DNA from 2 places in the Nocardiopsis sp. iso_186 genome. Region 1 is predicted to be linked to the other one. Evidence: riboswitches for the same ligand, from Rfam matches in the RefSeq annotation. Region 1 holds a riboswitch; the other holds the start of a gene.

Region 1 (7,864 bases):
CGGAGTGGAGTGTCAGCGGCAGCTTCAGCGGCGACTCCGACGACGCCCCCCAGAGCTTCTCCGATGTCGAGAGTGTCATGACCGGAATCGCCGAGGACTCCCTGGCCCTGTTCTAACAAGGCCCGGATGGTTGACAGTTGACATGGGGCGCGCGGACCGGTGTTGCCGGCCCGCGCGCCCTTGTCGTATCGCGCGGAAGCGTTGTCAACCGCGCACGACAGAGGCCATACTCCCCCTGGGTCGCCCGACCCTCCCGCTTGCGCCAGGAAAGGACCACCCTTTTGATCACCGTCGTGGGCGAAGCACTGATCGACCTCATCAGTTCCGAGAGCGGCACGTACCGTTCGGCCCCCGGAGGCGCGCCCGCCAACACCGCTGTGGCCCTGGCCCGGCTGGGCGTGGAATCCTCCCTGCTGGCCAGGATCGGCTCCGACCGGTTCGGTCGGCAACTGCGCGCCTATGTGGCCTCGCGCGGGGTGAGCACCCGCGACATGGTGGCCGCCGAACAACCGAGCACGCTGGCCATCGCCAACCTCGACGACTACGGACACGCGAGCTACGACTTCTACGTCAAGGGCACGGCCGACTGGCAATGGACCCTCGACGAACTCCCCGACCAGGTGGCCGACGACGTCGTCGCGCTGCATGTGGGATCACTGGCCATGACGATGGCGCCCGGCGCGGCCGTCCTGGAGGAATGGACGGCACGGCAGCGGGGCCGGACAGTGGTCAGCTATGACCCCAACATCCGTCCCGCACTTGCGGGGGAACCTGCGCAGGCACGCGAGCGGGTGGCACGTCAGGCCGCGCTTGCCGACATCATGAAGGTCAGCGACGAGGACGTGCACTGGCTGCTGGAGCGTGAACCCGGCCCCGGCTCCGAGGCCCTTCTCCTGGAGGCCGCAGCCGGCTGGCTGGCCGAAGGGCCCGTCCTGGTGGCGATCACCTGCGGAGGCGAACGGACCATGCTGGTCCGCCGCGGTCACGAGGACGATCCCCTCTTCGTGGTTCCGGCTCCGGTGGAGGTCGTGGACACAGTGGGAGCCGGCGACGCGTTCTGCGCGGGTCTGCTGGACGCGCTGGGCCAGGCCGGTGCCCTGGGCGGAGGCGGCCGCGAGCGGCTGACGGCGCTCCCGGCTTCCACCCTGGTCACGTGCGTGGAGCACGCCCACCTGGTCGCCGCGCGCACGTGCGCGCGAGTGGGTTCGGACCCCGGCGAACTGGACCTGGAACCGCTGAAGTTCTGATCCTTCGAGCCGTACTCCCGAGACGGCGGCCGCGATGCCCTGGACGTTCTACGCCCGCCCGGCAAGAGCACCCAGGACATCGCGGGTCGAACGAGGCCGCACGGGGGCACGGCGCGACCTCAGCAGGTGGACGGCCCCGACCGCCCCGCGCTCCGACGCACGGGACACGGTCGGGGCCCCGGTCCTACTCCCCCTGGGCGATGTCGGCGCGGACCCGGTGGGCCGCCTCGACCATGTTGCGCAGTGCGGCCTCGGTCTCGACGTAACCGCGCGTCTTCAAACCGCAGTCGGGGTTCACCCACAGCTTCGCCGGCTCCACAGCGCGCAGGGCCGCGCGCAAGGAAGCCTCGATCTCGTCGGCGGAGGGCACCCGCGGCGAGTGGATGTCGTAGACACCCGGACCGATCCCCCGGCGGTAGCCGATGGAGTCGAGGTCGTCCACGAGTTCCATGTGCGACCGGGCCGCTTCGACGCTGGTGACGTCGGCGTCGAGCTCGTCGATGGCCGCGACGATCTGGCCGAACTCCGAGTAGCACATGTGCGAGTGGATCTGGGTGGTGTCCGCGACGCCCGAGGAGGCGAGCCGGAAGGAACCGATCGCCCAGTCGAAGTAGGCCTTGCGGTCCGCCTCGCGCAGGGGCAGCAGCTCGCGCAGGGCGGCCTCGTCCACCTGGATGTGCCGGATGCCGGCCTTCTCCAGGTCGGCGATCTCGTCGCGCAGGGCAAGCGCCACCTGGCGGGCGGTGTCGGCCAGCGGCTGGTTGACACGCACGAACGACCACGCCAGCATGGTGACCGGGCCGGTGAGCATCCCCTTGACCGGCTTGTCGGTGCGGGACTGGGCGTAGGTGATCCACTCGACGGTCATCGGCTCGGGCCGCGACACGTCGCCGAAGAGGATCGGCGGACGAACGTAGCGCGACCCGTAGGACTGCACCCACCCCTGTTTGGTGGCGGCGTAGCCCTCCAGCTGCTCGGCGAAGTACTGGACCATGTCGTTGCGCTCGGGCTCTCCGTGCACGAGCACGTCCAGGCCGATGTCCTCCTGCAACGCGATGACCCGGTCGATCTCCGCACGCATGCGGGTCTCGTACTCCGCCTGGTCCAGGCGCCCGGCGCGGTAGCCCGCGCGGGCGGCGCGCACGTCGGCGGTCTGGGGGAAAGAGCCGATCGTGGTGGTGGGCAGCAGCTGCGCACCCGTGGCGCCCTGACGGGCCTTGAGACGCTGGTCGTAGTCGGTGCGCGAGGGGTCGGCACCCAAGGCGTCGAGACGGGCGCGCACCCGCTGGTTGACGAAGGCCGCGGGGATCTTGACCGCGTCGGCGGCGCGGGCGCGCTCCAGCTCCGCGCTCACCGACTCCCCGCCGTCGGTGAGGGCGCGACCCAGCAGAACCACCTCTGCGGCCTTCTGCTTGGCGAAGGCCAGACGGGCGCGCAGCTCGGGGTCGAGTTCGGTCTCCAGGTCGAGGTCGATGGGCACGTGAAGGAGCGAGCAGCTCGTGCTGACGACGACCTCGGAAGCCAAACCGAGGACCGAGGTGAGGGTGGCCAGGGCCGCACCGATGTCGGTACGCCAGACGTTTCGGCCGTCCACGACACCGGCGTACAGGATCTTGTCGCCCAGGCCGGCAACGGCGCTGAGGGTGCCAAGGGTGCGCTGGGCGGTGAAGTCCAGGCCCACGGCCTCGATCGGGGTGCGCTTGAGCGCTTCCAGGGACTCGGGGTCGGGCGCCTCGAAATAGGTCTGTACCAACAGCTTGGGGCGCGGGGAGAGCGCGCCGAGCCGCTGGTAGACGCGCTCCAGTTCGGCGAGAACGCTCGAACCCGCGTCGGTGGCCAGGATCGGCTCGTCGAACTGGACCCACTCGGTTCCTGCTGCCGCGAGTTCGCCGAGAAGTTCGGCGTAGCCCTCGACGAGCTCGTCGAGCAGCTCCAGGCGGTCCCAGCCCTCAGGCGCGTCGGAGGCGTTCTTGGCGAGCATGAGGTAGGTCAGCGGACCGACGAGGACCGGCCGCGTCTCGATGCCCAGCCCACGGGCCTGGGTGTACTCGGAGAGCGGCTTGCGCCCGACCAGTCGCGGCCGGGTCGTGGGCGAGAGCTCGGGGACCAGGTAGTGGTAGTTGGTGTCGAACCACTTGGTCATCTCCATGGCCTGGGCGTCACTGCGCCCACGGGCCATGGCGAAGTAGGTCTCCAGCTCGCTGTCGCGGTCGTCACGCCCGGCCGCGATCCCGGCGAAGCGCGGCGGGACGAGGCCGAACAGGACCGTGGTGTCGAGGATCTGGTCGTAGAAGGAGAAGGTGTTGGAGGGGATCTGGTTGACCCCGGCCTCCTTCAGGGCCTCCCAGGCGGAGCGGCGCAGCTTGGCTCCCACGGCGTCCAGCTCGGCGGCGGTGGAGTCGCCGGCCCAGTAGGACTCGCTGGCGCGCTTGAGCTCGCGTTTGGCGCCGATACGGGGGTACCCCAGAACAGTGGTGGTCATCGGCTCTCACCGGCCACGAGGACGGGCTTGGGGGTGGGGGCGGCGGTGTTCATCGTCAGCTTTCTCTCCCTCGTCGAATGCCTTGGGCCGAGGCACGCGAAGGAGACCACCCGGACACGCGGGCACGGCAAGGACCGCCCCGTCGTCGCCCGGTTCTCCCTCGGAACCGCGGACCACCGCCGGCGCGTGGCGCGCCTACGGGCGACTGGCAGGTCTTCGGACTCGCGGGCACGGCGCGACAGGCTCGTCGCGCCCCCTACCGGCCGTCGCTTCCCAGACGCCGGATGGCGCCCAGTGCTGATGACGGCGTTCGTTCCCACTCACCGCTGCGGGGCAGTCCCGGACTCGCACCGGGTTCCCTCTTGCGACACGTCCGACCCCAGGTCGAACGTGAACCGATCGCAAGTGGGAGTATAGGACCTGGGTGTATGCCGCTTCGTTATCGGCCTGCGGTCGGTGGGCGGACGCATCTGCACAGAGTGACCACATGTGGTCGGCTTATCCGAGCGCGATGCACGGACATCCGCTGGGGCGATTCCCCCGCCAACCCCCCTTGCCCTGGTCGTTTACTCGAAAAATACCGACTGCTGCAATTGGCATTACCCGATTGGGCGCCGTGGTGTCCGAGGCGCGGACCTAGCCTCGATGGGAGAGTCCGGCCCTCCGTCGTCAGATAAGCCAGAAAAATCAGAACCAAACCTGCTTCGGGCGGCGACATATAGACCGCCCCCAGTCTTTACGAGTCGGAAAGACAGTCCTCTCCGTGAAAAACCCAGCTGATTCCGCACCAACGACCACTGGCAGCGACGCTCCGGGCGGCGCCGGGCTTCGGGCTTTCGCTGTCGCCGTCGCGACCGCCCTGGTTCTAGGAGCCTGCTCTCCGGGAAGCGATGCGGATTCCGGCTCGGATGAGACCGAAGACACCCGCGAGCAGGCCAGTGGGGAACCGGACCAGCTGACCGTGGTCAACCGGGCACTCGTCGTCGGCTTGGGCGAGGAGTCCGATTCCGGCGACGAGGGCGGCGTTCGGTCCGACGTGTCCCATCCCACGATCGACGGCGCCGAGCCGCTGAACGAACGTCTGGCCGAACTCACCGCCCAGGAGTTGGCCGACTTCAAGGCCGCCAACCCCGGTGCGAAGGCTTTCGGGCTTTCCTGGGAGCTGACCGCCGCCGGCGACGACGTCGTGGGAGTCCGCTTCACCAGGGACGAGGAGGATTCCGACGGGCCGCGGACCGGGTACGCCACCTACTGGTACGACGCAGCCACGAAACACCCGGCCTACTCGACCGAACTACTGGCCGGGCAGGAGCAGTTGGTGGAGTTGAACGGCATCGTGAAGGAACATCTGTCGGCCAACGACAAGGTGGACGTCTCCGCCATCCACCCGATCCTGCGGCTCTATGACTCGATGGGCTTCAACCCTGCCGGCGACCTGGTAGTCGAGTTCGACGCGGGGGAAGTCGCATCGGTCTCGGAGGGACGGGTGCACACAGTGGTGAAACGGGACGAGGCCGCTCCTCTGCTGTCCGACTTCGGCACCAGAGCCAGAGACACCTCCACCCGGGTGACACCCGATTTCGCCGTCAACCCCTCCCCCGCCGCGGAGCCCTCCACGGAGCCCTCCGCGGCGGCAGCCGCGGAACCGGTCGCGATCCCCGGAGTGTTCTCCCAACTCGAACCGCCGGTGGACTGCTCGACGGCGGAGGCCAAGTGCGTCGCGTTGACTTTTGACGACGGCCCTGGTGATCGGACCGAGGAACTACTGGACGTCCTCGCAGAGTACGACGCCAAGGCGACCTTCTTCCTCACCGGCGGCCCGGTCCGCGAGCACCCGACGACGGTGCGCCGGGAGTACGCCGAAGGCCACGAACTGGCCAACCACACGGTGAACCACCCCGACCTCCGCAAGGTGTCGGACAAGCGGTTGGCAGAGGAACTCAGCACGGTGAACGCTCTGGTCCGCCGCGAGACGGGCTACACCATGGACCTGATGCGCCCGCCCTACGGGGCGACCAACGACAAGGTCGCCGAGGCCGCCGAAGAGCACGGCCTGGCCGAGATCATCTGGAGCCTGGACACCAACGACTGGAAGGACCGCAACGCCGGGGTGGTCACCAGCCGCACGATCAAGGGGGTGAAGCCGGGCTCGATCGTGCTGATGCACGACATTCACTCCACCACCATCGACTCGGTGGAGAAAACCCTGAAGAAGTTGACCGAGCGTGGCTACACCATGGTCACCGTGGGGCAACTCCTGGGCGAGACCGAGCCTGGTCAGTCCTATTTCGACGGTTATCCGGCCGCCGAGAGCCCGTCCCCTTCCCCCGAGGCGTAAGTCGGCGCGGACCAGGGCCGCCGTGTGTGCACGGCGGCCCTTTCACGCGCGTAAGGTGGGACGTCGCGGTTCCTGGGAGCGGGCGCCAATCAGCACTTTCTGGGCTGGTGGAAACCGGTACCCGCCCATGCGTTCTCCCAACCACCGGCCCGCGACCTGTAACGGCCCGATTGATCACCTTTTTCCCGGGAACCGTCAGGTAGAAGCCGGCGCCCAACCTTTATGAACAATCAACTCCGGCTTCGGGGAAACCAACCCTTGGGAAGGGACGGGCAGATGTCCATTGCGTACGCCCGCGACTACGCCTGGCTACGGGAAAGCCAGCCGGATCTGGCGGAGGCCTACTGCCTCAGTTACATCCGGGGACTGCCCAAGGCCGAGGCGCTGCGCCGCTTGGGGGTCAACGAGCGCAGTCTCCGCTCGTTGCCCATCGCTGAAGCGCTGGAAGCCGGCTTGTGCAGCGAGGGGATGCCCCCCTTGACCGCACATGCCCTGTGTATCGAAGGATGGGCGGTGATCGTGGAACCCACCGGGTGCCGCGCAACCCGCCCGGAGGTGTACCGATCACTGTCGGCCGAGACCGAACTGGTGTCGGTACGCGTGGTGATGGAACAACGCTACGAGTTCCGTTGGGTAGTGGACGGCGTCCTGCGAACCTGCTTCGACGCCCGTTTCCCGCTCAGGCGACGGGGAGCGACACCTGACGCCCTGGCCGAGGACATGGCGTCCCTCGGTCTGACCACTGAGATCGACCCGGAGGAGGCCGACCCCGGTGCAGCCGCACTGGCACTGGCCGAACGGGTCACCGGAGTCCGTGTACGGCCTGGTCATCTGGCCGGCCCGCTCCTGGGGGCAGAGCTCACCGGAGCGGCTCCTCTGGCCGCGCACTGACCCGCTCGCCAGTTGCAGTGGGCGGGGCGCGGTCCGGCTCGGATCCCGAGCGGAGTGCGCCCCGCCCACTGCTCTGACAGGTCAGTGGACGGCGACCGGCTGCACGGAAACGTCGTTGACGTCCACACCGATGGCATCGGCGACGCGGGCATAGCCGTCCTTGCGGGCCAGACGCACCAGGCCCCGGTGGATCCGACTGGGCCACAGCGGCCCGCCGTAGATCAGGCCGGTGTAGCCCTGGACGAGCGTCGCCCCGGAACGGATCCGCGCCCACGCGTCTTCCGGCGTCTCGATCCCGCCGACGGCGACCAGCAACAGGCGGTCGCCGACCCGGGCGCGCAGTTGACGCAGCACCTGCAGCGAGCGGGCTTTGAGCGGAGCGCCCGAGAGGCCACCTGCGCCGACCGCCTCCACTTCTTCCTCCGGCGTGGCCAGGTCGGCCCGCGAGATGGTGGTGTTGGTGGCGATGATGCCGTGCAGGCCGAGTTCGAGCGCGAGATCGGCCACCGCGTCGATATCGGTGTCGGCGAGGTCGGGGGCGATCTTGACCAGCAGCGGAAGCTCGGGGCGGCCCTGCTCGTCGAGGGTGGCGCGCACTGCTGCCAGCAGCGGACGCAGGTGCTCGACGGCTTGGAGGTCGCGCAGCCCGGGCGTGTTGGGCGAACTGACGTTCACCGCTACATAGTCGGCGATGTCGGCGAACCGGCGCGCACTGGCCACGTAATCGGCGACGGCCTCGGACTCGGGCACGATCTTGGTCTTGCCGATGTTGGCCCCGATGATGAGGCCGCGGGCGCCGCCGGCGCGCTGGACGCGCAGCCGGGCGGCCACCGCCTCCGAACCGTCGTTGTTGAAGCCCATGCGGTTGACGATGGCGCGATCGGCGACCAGGCGGAACAGTCGTGG
Region 2 (7,864 bases), 1.8 Mb from region 1:
CCCCCAGTTCAAGCGCGATCGCCCCGCCGAGCGAGTTTCCGACCAGGTGGGGGCGCTCCACTCCTGCACGCTCGCAGAACTGGGCGACGGAGTCCACCAACCACCGGATGTCGTAGGGCTCCGCCCGACCGGGTGCCGAGGACTTCCCGAAGCCCGGGAGGTCGGGGGCGATGACATCGTGTTCGGCAGCCAGAGTGCGCAGCACCGGGTGCCACGCCTCCTTGCGATGGCCGAGCCCGTGCAGGAGGACCAGGGGCCTGCCCCGTCCCATACGGTCGTAGACGATGTGAGACATCTTCATGAAATCAAGGTGTACCCGATCAGAAGGATCGCCGCTGACCTGCACGACTATGAATCTTCTTGCACCGCAGATGACCGTCGCGAGGGAATTCGGGGCACAGGCGCGTCATGGTGGGCCGTCAACGCCCGACCGTCGGGGTCTTCGGCCCGCCGAAAAATTACCCGTCGCACGACGGTCACGCCGCTCGCTTCGTTCGGGACGTGCCGCGCGGGGAGGGCACTCCACCGGGTTGCGCGAAACGGCCCGGTTGCCGGCACACGGTCAGCGGATCCGACGTGCCAGGCGCTCGTAGTCGATGACGAGTCCGTGGTGGTCCACCGTGAACTCGTACGATCCGAAGTCGGTGTCGCTGTACTCGTAACGGTCCAGCCCTCCCGAAGGGGCGAGCCGGGTGTAGCGCTGGCGCATGCGCTGGACCCGAAGGGTCGGCACGTCAACCCAGGCGACGTTGATGTCACGGTACTGACCCGGGACCAGCCCCAACCGGCGGATGGGGAGGGTGTTGGTGAGCGGGGCGGCCGCCACGTTGACGTCCACGCATCCCTCCAGTTCGAGGACCCGTGCACCGTCCGCCCACCACTGGCCGGCGGTGCGGACGAGTTCCAGGGTGCGCACCCCGTCGTCGCTGATCGCGTCCACCCGGAGTTCACGGGTTACCCAGGCCAGATCCGTGCACACGGTATAGCGGCAGGAGAAACGCTCGTGGGCGTCCACTACGACCACCTCACTGGCCTCCAGGCGGAACCCGTGCGGCTCGGTGATGAGCGTTCCCACGCACAGTCCGGCGGACACGTCGAGCCGGGACCAGGCGGCGGGCAGCTCATTGGTGGAGGCCATAGCGACCGTTCTATCGGTACCGCCCCGTTGATGCCACACCAAGTGTCCGCTTCGTGACACGGCGACAGAAGTCCCAAAGCGACGAAAGCCTCACGACCTGGACATGGACGCGATAGCGGCCCGGAACGCGCACCAGTCGTTCCGGACCGCCTTTTTCCATGATCCGGCGGGACCGTCCCCGTCCGGGCCGCCACCCGTCCGGATTCCGATCGCACGGGACTCGAAGAAGCCTGCCGATCCCGCCCGCCTCGGGGCCTGGGCGCGAGCGGACCGCCGCGTGATGTCCCGGCGCGTCCGGCAGCCTCTCCCTGCTGGTGATTGTTCCCCATAAGGCGAAGCCGCCGTGCACGCCCCGCTGGCCGCGACACCATATTCCCGCGCGTTCCCGCGCCGGAGGGGACGGACAGCGCCTGGAAGCGCCTGGCGCACACCGACCGTGCGACCGCCCCGTGAAAGACGGTCTCACACCGACGAACGCGGCCTTCCCTATTTCTAATGAAAAAGCCAAGAAGTCATTATTTTTCACGGTATTTGGTAGCTCTTGGAGTTTCCCGGTCTCGTGGAGTCCCCCATGGCCTACCCGCCATTCCCACCTCCTCCGTCGCACAAGGCACCGATGTCGGCCGGTGCGAAAGTCGGAATCGGCTGCGGTGGAGTCGCCGCTGCTTTGTGCTCATGGTCGGCTGCGGGGCCGGTCTCGACATGACCTCCCCCGCACCGAGTGCGACCGTCACGGCAACGTTGACGCTGGGGACGGGCGCAACGGTCACCGCTACGGAGACCGTCGCCCGGACGGTGACGGGGCCGGCTGCGAATAAGAGCGCACGGGCCCGGCATCGCGTAAACGGCTGCGGCCCGCCACCTCGTGAAGAGGGACGGGCCGCAGCCGGGCGCACATCAGTCCCAGTCCAGACCGCCACCCGTCTGGTACTCGATCACGCGAGTCTCGAAGAAGTTCTTCTCCTTCTTCAGGTCCATCATCTCCGACATCCACGGGAACGGGTTCTCGGCCTGCCCGAAGATCGGGGCCAGGCCGATCTGCTCAGCGCGACGGTCGGTGATGAAGTGCATGTACTGCTCGCAGGACTCGGCGTTGAGACCGAGAATCCCGCGCGGCATGGTCTGCTTGCCGTAGGCGACCTCAAGAGCGCACGCCTCGGTGAGCATGGCGCGCACCTCGGCCTGGAACTCCTCGTTCCACAGGTGCGGGTTCTCGATCTTGATCTGGTTGATCACGTCGATACCGAAGTTCAGGTGGATCGACTCGTCGCGCAGGATGTACTGGTACTGCTCGGCGATGCCGACCATCTTGTTGCGGCGGCCCAACGAGAGGATCTGCGCGAAGCCGGTGTAGAACCACATGCCCTCGAACACCACGTAGAAGGCGACGAGGTCACGCAGGAACGCCTGGTCGGCCTCGGTCGTCCCGGTCGTGAAGTCGGGGTTCTCCAGGTTCTGGGTGTACTTGAGCGCCCACGCGTCCTTCTCGGTGATCGAAGGGACCTCGCGGTACATGTTGAACAGCTCGCCCTCGTCCAGGCCGAGGCTCTCGCAGATGTACTGGAAGGTGTGCGTGTGCACGGCCTCCTCGAACGCCTGACGCAGCAGGTACTGGCGGCACTCGGGGTTCGTGAGGTGGCGGTACACCGCGAGCACGATGTTGTTGGCGACCAGCGACTCGGCCGTGGCGAAGAAACCGAGATTGCGCTTGAGCATCAGCCGCTCGTCGGCGGTGAGGCCGTCGGCGGACTTCCACAGCGCGATGTCGGCCTGCATGGCCACCTCGGTGGGCATCCAGTGGTTGTTGCACCCGGAAAGGTACTTCTCCCAGGCCCAGCGGTACTTCAGCGGCAGCAGCTGGTTGACGTCGGCGCGCGAGTTGATCATCGCCTTGTCGGCGACGTTGACCCGGCCCGCGCCGGACTGGATCTCCCCGAGCCCGGTGGCGTCTGAGGTGGTGGTCATAATCGGCTCTCTTCCGCGTCTGTTCAAAGCCGGGGGGCGGTGCGCACCGTACGCGCGCACCGCCCCCGGCGATCGGTCGTCGAGGCCCCGGCACCGGGGGCCGGTACTACTGGCAGGCTTCGCACTCGGGGTCGTCGATGGAGCAGAACGAACCGGCGTCGGGGTCGATGTCGGGCACCGAGGCGGTTCCCGCCGCGGGAGCCGGAACCGGGGCGGGCGCCGGGGCGGCCGGGGCCGAGGAGGCGGAGACGGCGTTGAGCTTGCCGTCGGTCCCCTTCAGCGTGCTCTTCTCCACGTGCGTGGCGCTCTGCGAACGGAGGTAGTACGTGGTCTTGAGGCCCTTGCGCCAGGCACGACGGTACAGCTCGTCGAGCTTGCGACCGCTCGGAGCAGCCATGTAAAGGTTCAACGACTGGGCCTGGTCGATCCACTTCTGCCGCCGCGAGCCGGCGTCCACCAGCCAGGACGGGTCGATCTCGAAAGCCGTGGCGTAGAGCTCCTTGAGGTCGGCCGGGACACGGTCGATCGCACCGAGGCTGCCGTCGTAGAGCTTCAGCGCCGAGACCATGTCGTCGTCCCACAGTCCACGGTCCTTGAGGTCGCGGATCAGGTAGGGGTTGACCACGGTGAAGTCGCCAGACATGTTCGACTTCACGTAGAGGTTGCGGTAGATCGGCTCGATCGACTGGCCGACGCCGGTGATGTTGGCGATGGTCGCGGTCGGCGCGATGGCCATCACGTTGGAGTTGCGCATCCCGACGGTGCGCACCCGCTCGCGCAGGGCGTCCCAGTCGAGGCGCTGGGTGGTGTCCACCTCAAGGTCGCCGCGGCGCGCGTCGTCGAGCAGACGGAGCGAGTCGATGGGCAGGACGCCCTTGCTCCACAGCGATCCGTCGAAGGAAGCGTAGGAGCCGCGCTCCGCCGCGAGCTCCACGGAGGCCGAGATGGCGTGGTAGCTGATGAGCTCCATGCTCTCGTCGGCGAACTCCACGGCCGCGTCGGAGGACATCGGCAGCCGCAGCTCGAAGAGCGCGTCCTGGAAACCCATCAGGCCCAGGCCGACCGGGCGGTGACGCATGTTGGCGCGCTCGGCCTCGGGGATCGTGTAGAAGTTCACGTCGATCACGTTGTCGAGCATGCGCACCGCGGTGTGCACGGTCCGGCGCAGCCGCTCGGCGTCCAGCCCGTTGGGGCCGACGTGGTTGGCCAGGTTCACCGAGCCCAGGTTGCACACCGCGACCTCGTCGGCGCTGGTGTTCAGGGTGATCTCGGTGCACAGGTTGGAGGAGTGCACCACACCGGTGTGCTGCTGCGGGGAGCGCAGGTTGCACGGGTCCTTGAAGGTGATCCACGGGTGGCCGGTCTCGAACACCATGGTCAGCATGCGGCGCCACAGGTTGACCGCACGCACCCGGCGAAACACCTTGATCTCGCCGCGGTCGGCGGCGCGCTCGTAGGCGGCGTAACGGCGCGCGAACTCCTCGCCGTAGAGGTCGTGCAGGTCGGGGACCTCGTTGGGGGAGAACAGCGTCCACTGGGCGTCCATCTCGACCCGCTGCATGAACAGGTCGGGCACCCAGTTGGCGGTGTTCATGTCGTGCGTACGGCGCCGCTCGTCACCGGTGTTCTTGCGCAGGTCGAGGAACTCTTCGACGTCGATGTGCCAGGTCTCCAGGTAGGCGCAGACCGCGCCCTTGCGCTTTCCGCCCTGGTTGACCGCGACGGCGGTGTCGTTGGCGATCTTGAGGAACGGCACGACGCCCTGGCTCTGGCCGTTGGTGCCCTTGATGTGGGCGCCCATACCGCGCACGGGCGTCCAGTCGTTGCCCAGGCCGCCGGAGTACTTGGACAGCAGGGCGTTGTTGCTGATGCCGTGGAAGATCTGCTGGAGGTCGTCGCCCACCGTGGTGAGGAAGCAGGACGACAGCTGGGCGCGCGTGGTCCCGGAGTTGAACAGGGTCGGCGTGGAGCACATGAAGTCGAACGAGGACAGCAGCTCGTAGAACTCGATGGCACGGGCCTCGCGGTCGTCCTCCTTGAGCGACAGGCCCATGGCCACGCGCATGAAGAACGCCTGCGGGAGCTCGTAGCGGGTGCCGTCGTTGTGCAGGAAGTACCGGTCGTAGAGCGTCTGCATACCCAGGAACGTGAAGTCGAGGTCACGCTCGGGGTGCAGGGCCGCGCCGAGTCGGTCCAGGTCGAACGAGGCGAGCTCAGGAGTGAGCTGCTCCAGCTCGATGCCACGGCGCACGTACGCCTTGAGGTAGTCGGCGTAGCGTTCGGCCATCCCGGCCTGGGTGGCCTCGGCGAACTCGCCGTCGAGGAAGGTCAGGGCCTCGCGGCGCAGCTTGTCCAGCAGCAGGCGCGAACTCACGTAGGAGTAGTCGGGGTCGGTCTCCACGTAGGTGCGGGCCGCCATGACCAGGGCGAGCTCGGTCTCGGCCGCGCTGATTCCCGGATAGAGGTTGCGTCGCGTCTCGTTGATGACCGTCTCGGCGGTGACACCGCGCAGACCGGCACACGCCTCTCCGACGACGACCCGGATCCGCTCCATGGGGTCGGTGGCGGGCGAGTGCGATGCGGGCGCGATGTCCGTGTCGAGGGTCATGGTGGCTCCAACCAGGTAGACGACAACCGGTTGGGGTTTCGAGAGTCGGGGCGCGTACGACCAGGGGGCGCGACCTCGGCCACGGACCTCTCCCCTGATGCGCGGCGGCTTTCCCTCGGAGCCCCGTTCTGTGCGTTGGTTTAGGCGCACTGGTGGCAGGTATTCGGACTCGCGGGCACCGAGCGCGCAAGCACTCCGGCCTGTCGGCCGCCGCTTCCGGGGTTCTCCCCGAACCCGGAGCTCCGATGACGGCCCTGGTTCCCACTCACCGTTGTGGGACAGTCCCGGAATCACACCGAGTTCCCTCTTGCCCCACCAGGAACTCACTCCTCCTGGTGAACCACCAACGAGGGAAACCCTACAACAACCGGGACCCCATTTCCCTCAACATCTAGTGGGCTCTTCACCAAGTCAGCACCACATAGTGTGTTTCGGCTGTATGTCGCACGGCGTGTCGCGTTGCAGTGCCGAATTGGGTCCGGTGACCTGCCCGCACATCTTCGACATGGACGGCACTCTGCTGCGCGGATCCACGGCGAGCCTGGAGACCTCCCGGGTGAACCGGACCGTAGCGGAGCTTACCGAGTTGGAACGCCTGTTCGTTTCGGGAGCCCTCGGTCCGCCCGGATTCGCCACCCGGCCGCCCGCCTTGTGGCGAGGGCTGACCATGGCGCAGGTGCGACAGGCATACGCCCGGAGCCCCTTCCTGACGGGGATCGCCGAGGTGTCCCCCGACTTCTCCGCCACGCTTCTTCTCGGCCACGGCTTCGACGCGGTCAGGGCCTCCGCTTTCCCCGCACCGCCGTTCACCGCCCCGGTGGTCGCGGAGAGCATCCTCACACCCGCTGACAAGGTCCGGCTCGCCGAGGAGGTCCGGTTGCGCGAGGGGATCGCCCTTGAGCGATGCGTGGCCCACGGCGACTCGATGAGCGACGTCCCGCTGTTTCGGCATTTCGGCACCACGGTGGCCGTCAACAGCGACCGGCACCTCACCGAGCAGGCCGATGCAGACTATCGGGGCACCAGCCTCCCGGGAGCCTGCGCACTGGGCAGGATGCTGCTCGATGCACGCTGAGCAGCACCGATGCCGAAAATTCCGAACTTTCTCGCCTGGCGTGTCCTGCGCAACGCCGCGACCCGGAGGCGAGACGACTCAGCAGGGTCTCGTCCGGACCGCGCCGACCAAGGCGTCGGTGGACGAAGCTCTCGAAGCCGGTGCCGGCCGGCTGAGCATGGACGGACGCCTGCACGGCCGCCTCCCTCGACGGGCGGGGCCTCCGGCGGCACGGGGTCGGCCGTCGGGGATTACTCGTCGAGCATCCGGTCGAACTCGTCCTCGCGCAGCCCCAGATCCATGCGGATGCGAAACCTGATGCGCAGCAGTTCCATGAGCAGGTCGTGGACGTAGGGCGAGACGTCCTGGTGGCGGAACCGCCGCACCCCCAGGGTCGCCCACTCGTGCGCGCCCTCGAGGTCGTCGTGGGCGAGCAGGGTCTCGGCGATGTGGATGTAGGTGGGCAGGTTGCGCGCGCCCGAGGCGCTGAGGCGCTCCAGTTGGGCGTAGGCGTCATCGATCAGGTCGAGCTCCAACAGTGCCCCGCACAGCAGCGCCCTGGCGCCGATGATGGTGGGCCCGCCGTCGTCGATGGCGCGCTGGTAGGCAGCAGCCGCGCGTTCGGGCTCCTGTGCCATCTCCCACTGCTCTCCGGCGCGCACGAATAACTCGGCACGGCAGATTTCGCTGTCGGCCTCGACCTGGTTGGCGAGGTCGAGCAGTTCTCTGGCCACCGCTATGTGGTCGCCGGACTGCACGGCGCGGAACTCCAGCCGATCGAGGTCGGCAGTCGTCACGCGGGTCATCGCGGTCCTCCCTCGATCCTTGCCGGCGCCCAGGCCCCAGTCACTCACGCGCGGGAACGCTCCAAAGCATCCCAGAAGCCCTGGCGCAGGGCGTGTCGAACCTCGTCGCGCAACAGGAAGTCGATGGGGAGCGCAGACCCCTGGAGCAGTCGTGCCTCCAGGTCGGAGGGCATCCGTGGTTTGCGCGCCAGGACCGCCTCCAACCAGAGGATGGGGGCGTCACGCGCGATGGACTCGGCGAAGTCGCTGCCCTCTTTTGCCGCCAGGGCCACGGCCTCGTTGACGGTCCGGGT

Evidence for each region. A riboswitch is a leader RNA that binds a small molecule or an ion and turns the genes downstream of it on or off. The one in region 1 is predicted to bind cobalamin.
Region 2: linked by a shared signal. The riboswitch ahead of AC0VYP_RS00830 (ribonucleoside-diphosphate reductase subunit alpha) and the one ahead of metE (5-methyltetrahydropteroyltriglutamate--homocysteine S-methyltransferase) in region 1 are both predicted to bind cobalamin.

The regions. Positions count from the first base shown of each region.
Region 1 covers NZ_CM149670.1:3,941,334-3,949,197, forward strand. Annotated here, with positions in the region: gene AC0VYP_RS17315 (hypothetical protein) at 1-116, shown strand, start outside; gene AC0VYP_RS17320 (carbohydrate kinase family protein) at 282-1,247, shown strand; gene metE (5-methyltetrahydropteroyltriglutamate--homocysteine S-methyltransferase) at 1,432-3,729, opposite strand; cobalamin riboswitch at 3,920-4,144, opposite strand; gene AC0VYP_RS17330 (polysaccharide deacetylase family protein) at 4,493-6,067, shown strand; gene AC0VYP_RS17335 (DUF6461 domain-containing protein) at 6,344-6,958, shown strand; gene AC0VYP_RS17340 (quinone-dependent dihydroorotate dehydrogenase) at 7,040-7,864, opposite strand, start outside.
Region 2 covers NZ_CM149670.1:183,049-190,912, reverse strand. Annotated here, with positions in the region: gene AC0VYP_RS00845 (alpha/beta fold hydrolase) at 1-301, opposite strand, end outside; gene AC0VYP_RS00840 (putative glycolipid-binding domain-containing protein) at 563-1,138, opposite strand; gene AC0VYP_RS00835 (ribonucleotide-diphosphate reductase subunit beta) at 2,036-3,103, opposite strand; gene AC0VYP_RS00830 (ribonucleoside-diphosphate reductase subunit alpha) at 3,210-5,711, opposite strand; cobalamin riboswitch at 5,849-6,071, opposite strand; gene AC0VYP_RS00825 (HAD family hydrolase) at 6,193-6,786, shown strand; gene AC0VYP_RS00820 (hypothetical protein) at 7,017-7,571, opposite strand; gene AC0VYP_RS00815 (NYN domain-containing protein) at 7,616-7,864, opposite strand, start outside.